DNA from 2 places in the Herbidospora sp. NBRC 101105 genome. Region 2 is predicted to be linked to the other one. Evidence: riboswitches for the same ligand, from Rfam matches in the RefSeq annotation. Region 2 holds a riboswitch; the other holds the start of a gene.
What was found. Region 2 has a riboswitch for S-adenosylmethionine ahead of QSK34_RS08555 (aminotransferase class V-fold PLP-dependent enzyme). Riboswitches for the same ligand answer to the same signal wherever they lie in the genome.

Region 1 (3,406 bases), on a different contig from region 2:
AGGCGCGTGCAGCGTTCGACCCGTTCCTTGTCCGGCATGACCAGGCCCTCGTGCAGGGCGGCGGCGGTGCCCGAGACGTCGTAGGGATTGACCAGCAGCGAGTCGGCGCCGAGTTCGGCCGCCGCGCCCGCCTCGCGCGAGAGCACCAGCACGCAGCGCGGCGACAGGATCGGGCCCTCTTTGGCGACCAGGTTCATGCCGTCGCGGATCGGGTTCACCAGCAGCACGTCGGCCATGCGGTAGGCGGCCAGCGAGCGCGGATAGTCGTCCTGCATGTTGAGGATCAGGGGATCCCAGTCGTCGGTGGCGTACTCGTCTTCGATCTCCTTGGCGCAGCGCTGCACGGCCGCGGTGTACTCGCGGTATTCGGGCAGGTCGTGGCGCGAGGGATAGGCGAAGGCCAGGTGCACGACCTTGCCGTGCCACTCGGGATGCTCGGCCAGGAACTCGCGGTAGGCGAGCATGCCGCGGACGATGTTCTTGGACAACTCGGTGCGGTCGATGCGCACGATCAGCCGCCGGTCGCCGACCTGCTCCTTTATGGCCAGCATGTGGGACTCGACGTCGGGCTCGAAGGCGCGGGCCACCAGCGCGTCGCCGTCGACGCCCAGGGCGTGCACCCCGATCCGGGTGAGGCGGCCCTCGAACTCCACCGTCTTGGCGGCCCGGTCGACCCGGGCGTCGAGCACCGCCTCGCAGCAGTCCATGAACGCCGCCGCCCACCGCTCGGTGAGGAACCCGGCGTGGTCGGCGCCCAGGACGCCCTGGAGGATCTCGGCCGCGATGCCGTCGGGCAGCAGCGAGAAGTACTCGGGCGGCGCCCACGGCGTGTGGGAGAAGTGGGCCACCCGCAGGTCGGGCCGGTCGACCCGGAGCATCGCCGGGGCCAGCGTCAGGTGGTAGTCCTGGATCATCACCTTCGCGCCGTGGGCCGCCTCTTCGGCCAGGGCCAGCGCGAACGCGCCGTTGTACTCGCGGTAGGACTCCCACTCGCGGTGGAACCGGGTGTCGAAGGTGGGCGCGAACGGGGTGTTGTAGAGCAGGTGGCCGACGAACCACAGGGTGGAGTTGGCGACCGCGTTGTAGGCCCGGTGGAAGACGGCCGGGGGGATGTCGAGCATGCGTACCGGACCGGTGTCGTAACCCGCGCGGTCGATGCGGCCCTCGGGGGCGAGCCGGACCGCGCTGCGGTCGCCGTCGGTGAGCGCGGCGCAGACCCACAGATGGTCGTCGCCCCGGGCGACCTCTGACAATCCGGACACCAGCCCGCCGCCGCCTCTCCGCATCGTCAGCGCGCCGTCATCCGAGAGGATGAACGAGACGGGCCCGCGGTTGGAGGCGATCAGCGTTGAACTCACGGTGGGCACACCCCAGATGGCCGGAGGACTAAGAAAAGATGTCGTCGGCAATAGGATGTCAGGAAACCCCCGGCCGCCGAAGAATCGGGGCAGTCAATGCCGCTTGACGAGACCACCGAGGAACTGGCCCGCACCGCCGCCACCGGCGACCACGTCGCCCTCGGTGAGCTGCTGCGCCGCGTCGAACCCGACGTGCTGCGCCACTGCGAACGCCTGCTTCCCTACCGCCAGGACGCCGAAGAGGCCTGTCAGGACACCCTGCTCGCCGTGGCCCGCAACATCGGCCGCTTCGAGGGGCGCTCCCGGTTCTCCACCTGGCTCCACATCGTGACCGCCAACTGCGCCCGCACCACCTACCGCACGCTCAAGCGGCGCGCGGCCGAGCAGTCGAGCGACGAACTGGCCGAGCAGCGGCCCGACCCCCACCGGGTCAGCGTGATCGCCGGCGCCCGGCTCGACCTGCTCGACGCCATCGAGGCGCTGGAGGCCGAGAAGCCCGACCTGGCCCGCGCGCTGGTGCTCTGCGACATCGTGCAGCTCGACTACTCCGACATCGCCGCGCAGCTCGGCATCCCGCTCGGCACCGCCAAGAGCCGCATCCACCAGGCCAGGAAGCACATCCAGGCCTCGCTCGGCGACGGATATCTCGGAAGATGAGACACCGATTCGGACTCTGAGGAGCCCAGGGTACAGTTTTCAGGACAACTGAATATTTGCTCATCCAGAGGGGTGGAGGGACCGGCCCTGCGAAGCCCCGGCAACCCTTCCGACTCAACTCGCTACGTGGCGAGGCCGGTCGGAACAGGTGCCAATTCCGGCCTGTGATCAAGGCGGTCGCAGGCGAAGATGAGGGAAAGGCCTCGCTTCATGGCGCTCAACCACGACTTCGGACCCGCCGTCGCCCTCTCCTGCCGCGAGTGTGGCGCCCGTTACGACCTCGGCCCGATCTTCGCCTGTCAGGACTGTTTCGGGCCACTTGAGGTGGCGTACGACTTCGGGACCGTCAGCCGCGAGGACATCGCCGCCGGTCCGGCCAACATCTGGCGTTACCGGGCGCTGCTGCCCGTGCCGGCGAACGTCGCCGACAAGCCCAACCTCCAGCCCGGCTGGACCAAGCTCCACCGCGCCGGGAACCTCGGCGCCGAGCTCGGGCTGCGCGACCTCTACGTGAAGGACGACTCGGGCAACCCGACCCACTCGTTCAAGGACCGCGTGGTGTCGATCGCCGTTGAGGCGGCCCGTAACTTCGGGTTCACAACGCTTTCCTGCTCCTCGACCGGGAACCTGGCCGGCGCCGTCGGCGCCGCCGCCGCGCGGGCCGGGCTCGACTCGTGCGTGTTCATCCCGTCGAACCTCGAAGAGGCCAAGATCGTCGTCGCCAGTGTGTACGGCGGCAGGCTCGTCGGCATCGAGGGCACCTACGACGAGGTCAACCGCTTCTGCTCCGAGCTCATCGGCGACCCGCTGGGCGAGAAGTGGGGCTTTGTCAACGTGAACCTGCGGCCCTACTACGCCGAGGGCTCCAAGACCCTGGCGTACGAGATCGCCGAGCAGCTCGGCTGGCGCATCCCCGACCAGATCATCATCCCGATCGCCTCGGGCTCCCAGCTCACCAAGATCGACAAGGGCTTCAAGGAGCTCATCGCGCTCGGCCTCGTCGAGGACACCCCCTACAAGATCTTCGGCGCGCAGGCCGCCGGGTGCTCGCCGGTGTCGGCCGCCTACAAGGCCGGGCACGACGTCGTCCGCCCCGTGAAGCCCGACACGATCGCCAAGTCGCTGGCCATCGGCAACCCCGCCGACGGGCCCTACGTGCTCGACATCGCCCGGCGGACCGGCGGCGCCGTGGAGGACGTCACCGACCCCGAGATCGTCGCCGCGATCCGCCTGCTGGCCCGCACCGAGGGCGTGTTCGCCGAGACCGCGGGCGGCGTGACGGTCGGCGTGCTGCGCAAGCTCACGGAGGCCGGGGTGATCGACCCCGACGCCACCACGGTGGTCCTCAACACGGGCGAGGGGCTCAAGACCCTCGACGCCGTCCAGTCGGA
Region 2 (3,406 bases):
GCCGACGTGGAACACGAACACTGCGCCACGACCCAGCTGACGGAGGCGGGCGAACCCCTGGTCCGGCAGGCGGCCGGCGACCTGACTCCGGGCGTCACCGTCACCGACCTGCTCGCCCTGATCACCGGCATCGCCCTGGCGACCGAAGACCACCCCGACCCGGCGGCCGAGGCCAACCGCCTCCTCGGCCTGGCCATAACGGGGCTCAGCCCCGCCGACGGCCGGGTCAGGCGGCCCTGACCCGCTTCGCGAGGCTGCTGAGGGCCGACAGCAGGCGGTCGACGTGTTCCTCGGTGCTGCCGATGCCGATCGAGGCGCGGACCGCGCCGCCGAGTTCGTCGCAGCCGCCCTGGCCCACGCCGAGCAGGTGCCGGACGAACGGGTGGGCGCAGAACTTGCCGTCGCGGACGCCGATCCCGTGGTCGGCCGACAGGCGTTCGGCCACCTCGCGGGCGGTGTGGCCGTCGACGACGAAGGACACGATGCCGACCCGGGGGTGGTCGGAGGGCCACAGGGCCAGCTCGTGCACGCCCTCGATGGCGGCCAGCCCGGTCCGCAGGCGGGTGAGCAGGCGCTCCTCCTCCTCGATCAGGCCGGTCCAGCCGGTCTGGCTCAGGTGGTCGCAGGCGGCGGCCAGGGCGATGGCGCCCAGCACGTTGGGGGTGCCCGCCTCGTGCCGGGCCTCCACGTCGGTCTGCCACTCGGCCTGCTCGCCGACCGAGACGACCGCGCCGCCGCCCTTCAGGTAGGGCTCGGCCCGCTCCAGCCAGTCGCGGCGGCCGATCAGCACGCCGGTGCCGAAGGGCGCGTACAGCTTGTGGCCCGAGAAGGCGACGTAGTCGAGGTCGAGGGCGGCGACGTTCAGCGGGCGGTGGGGGGCGAGCTGGGCGGCGTCGACCGCGATGCGGGCGCCGTGCCGGTGGGCGATGTGCGCGAGCCCGGCGATCGGCCACAGTTCGCCGGTGACGTTGGAGGCCGCGGTAACGACCAGCAGCGCGGGGCCGTCGATCGCGGCGAGCGCCTCGTCGGCGGCGCGGAGGGCCTCGCCGGGCAGCGCGGGCGGCGTCAGGCGGACGGGCGCGGACCAGGGGAGGAGGGTGGCGTGGTGCTCGGTGTCGAAGACCACCACCGTGGTGCCCTCGGGCAGGCCGCGGGCCAGCAGGTTCATCGCGTCGGTGGTGTTGCGGGTGAACACGAGCGCGTCGTCGGGCCGGGCGCGGGCGAACGCCTTGATCGTGTGGCGGGCCTGCTCGTAGCGGGCGGTGGTGAGCTGGGAGGCGTACCCGGCGCCCCGGTGGACACTGGAGTAGGCGGGCAGCGCCTCGGCCACGGCCTGGCTGACCGCCTGGAGACAGGGGGCGCTCGCGGCGTAGTCGAGGTTGGCGTAGGGGACCAGGGCGCCGTCGCGGACGGGCACGTCAAGGGACAACACGGGGGACACAACGCCTCCAGGAGAGCCACGCGCTTGCCCGTCGCACCCCGCGACGGACCAGGTCTTCACCCGGGGCACCCCGCCGCGGACGCGAGGGTTGCCGGCCAGCAAGCCGGGGCTGTGCGCTGGCACTCATGACCTTCGCCGGAACTATAACCCGGCGGCCCCGCCCGGACGCAAGCCCGCTCTGGATCTACTTTGTAAAGGCGCCGGACCAGTGCAACGACAGGTCCGCGGCCTTGCGCTCGGCCCGGATCTCCATCCACTCGCCGAGGATCGTGGCGTGGTCGGTGACGACCAGCGCACCCCGGTCGTCGTAGGTGACCCGTTCGCTGACGAACACCGGGCTGCCCGCCGGGTGCCCCAGCCGGGCCGCCACGGGGGCGGTGAGCAGGGCGGGCCTGATGCGCTCGGTCGCCCGGTGCACCCGCGCCCCGGCGTCGGCGAGCGCGGTGTAGAGCGGGGTCTCGGTGAAGTCGGCGCCCCTGATCGCCGAGGCGTACGGCTCGACGATCCACGAGATCTGGTGGACGGCGGGCCGCTCCATGAGGTGGCGCACCCGGGCGAGCCGCAGGGCCCGCAGGCCGGCCGGCGCGTCGGGGAGCAGCCGGGTGAGCGCGCGCGGGGCCGGCCGCAGCGCGGCCGAGAGCACCTCGGTTCGCAGGGGATGGCCCTGCCTGCGCAGGTCGTCGCCGAGGCTGCGCAGGGTGTCGAGGGGGTATTCGGCGCTGGGCCGCCTCACGTAGGTGCCGCGGCCGGCCCGCTGGTCGATCAGCCCTTCGGCACTGAGGACCTGCAGCGCCTGCCGGAGCGTCATCATCGTCACGCCGTAGGAGGCGCTGAGCTCACGTTGCGCGGGCAGCGCCTCACCCGCGCGGTAGTGGCCCGACCGGATCTTGGCGATCAGGTCGTCGGCGATGGCGCGGTAGCGGGGCGTACTGCTCATCGGGCTCCCTGTCGAGTGGGCGGTCGAGCGCGCGGCGGATGCTCGCCACATACTCTCCCAGCTCGCGGGGCCCGGCGCCGTCGAGCAGCCGGCGCATCAGCGCCGAGGCGACCACGACGCCGTCGGCGTGCCGCGCGAGCTCGGCGGCCCGAGCGGGGTCGGACACCCCGAAGCCGAACAGCACCGGCCGGTCGGTGAGCGCCGTCAGGTCACGGCCGAGCCGGGCCGCCTCCGCGGAGATGCCGCCGTCCTCGCCGGTCGTGCCCATCCGCGTCACCGCGTAGACGAACCCCCGGCTGCGCGCGGCGATCGCGCGCAGCCGCTCGGGGGAGGACGAGGGCGCGGCCATCAGCGCCAGGTCCAGCCCCTCGGCCGCCGCCGCGCCGGCCAGCTCGCCGACCTCCTCCAGCGGCGAGTCGGGCACGATCAGCCCGCGCAGCCCGCTCGCCCGCAGCGCCGCGCAGAACGCGGCGGCGCTCCGCTGGAAGACCAGGTTGCTGTACGTCATCGCGAACAGCGGCACCTCCACGTCGAGCGCGGCCAGCTCCGCGAGGATACGCGTGACCGTGGTCCCGCCCGCGATGGCCCGGTCGGAGGCCTCCTGGATGGTGACGCCGTCGAGCATGGGGTCGGAGAACGGCAGGCCGATCTCGACGGCGTCGGCCCCGGCGTCGGCGTAGGCGCGGACGACGTCCGTCCACCCGGGGGTGACCCCGCCGGTGACGTAGGGCACGAGCAGCGCACGGCCCGCGTCGCGGCGGGCGGTCAGGAACTCTTCGAGCGTCACAGCAGCTCCCTGATGGAGGCGATGTCCTTGTCTCCCCGGCCGGAGAGGGTCAGCAGCACGGTGGACCCCGGCGCGATCCCGCCGGATTCGGCGGCCCGGATCACCCAGGCCAGGGCGTGGGAGGACTCCAGCGCGGCCAGGATCCCCTCGGTGCGGGCCAGGCGCACGAGCGCGCTCACGACCTCGTCGTCGGTGACGGTCGCGTACCGGGCGCGGCCGTCGTCGCGGAGGTGGGCGTGCT

Region 1: it holds a riboswitch for S-adenosylmethionine, as region 2 does, so the genes downstream of both, thrC (threonine synthase) here and QSK34_RS08555 (aminotransferase class V-fold PLP-dependent enzyme) in region 2, are expected to answer to the same signal.

What each region holds. Positions count from the first base shown of each region.
Region 1 covers NZ_BSSX01000009.1:24,805-28,210, forward strand. The annotation lists gene QSK34_RS32565 (alpha,alpha-trehalose-phosphate synthase (UDP-forming)) at 1-1,358, opposite strand, end outside; gene QSK34_RS32570 (RNA polymerase sigma factor) at 1,455-2,015, shown strand; SAM riboswitch class I at 2,073-2,211, shown strand; gene thrC (threonine synthase) at 2,226-3,406, shown strand, end outside.
Region 2 covers NZ_BSSX01000001.1:1,938,405-1,941,810, forward strand. The annotation lists gene QSK34_RS08550 (TetR/AcrR family transcriptional regulator) at 1-240, shown strand, start outside; gene QSK34_RS08555 (aminotransferase class V-fold PLP-dependent enzyme) at 227-1,441, opposite strand; SAM riboswitch class IV at 1,457-1,572, opposite strand; gene QSK34_RS08560 (GntR family transcriptional regulator) at 1,626-2,378, opposite strand; gene trpA (tryptophan synthase subunit alpha) at 2,299-3,165, opposite strand; gene trpB (tryptophan synthase subunit beta) at 3,162-3,406, opposite strand, start outside.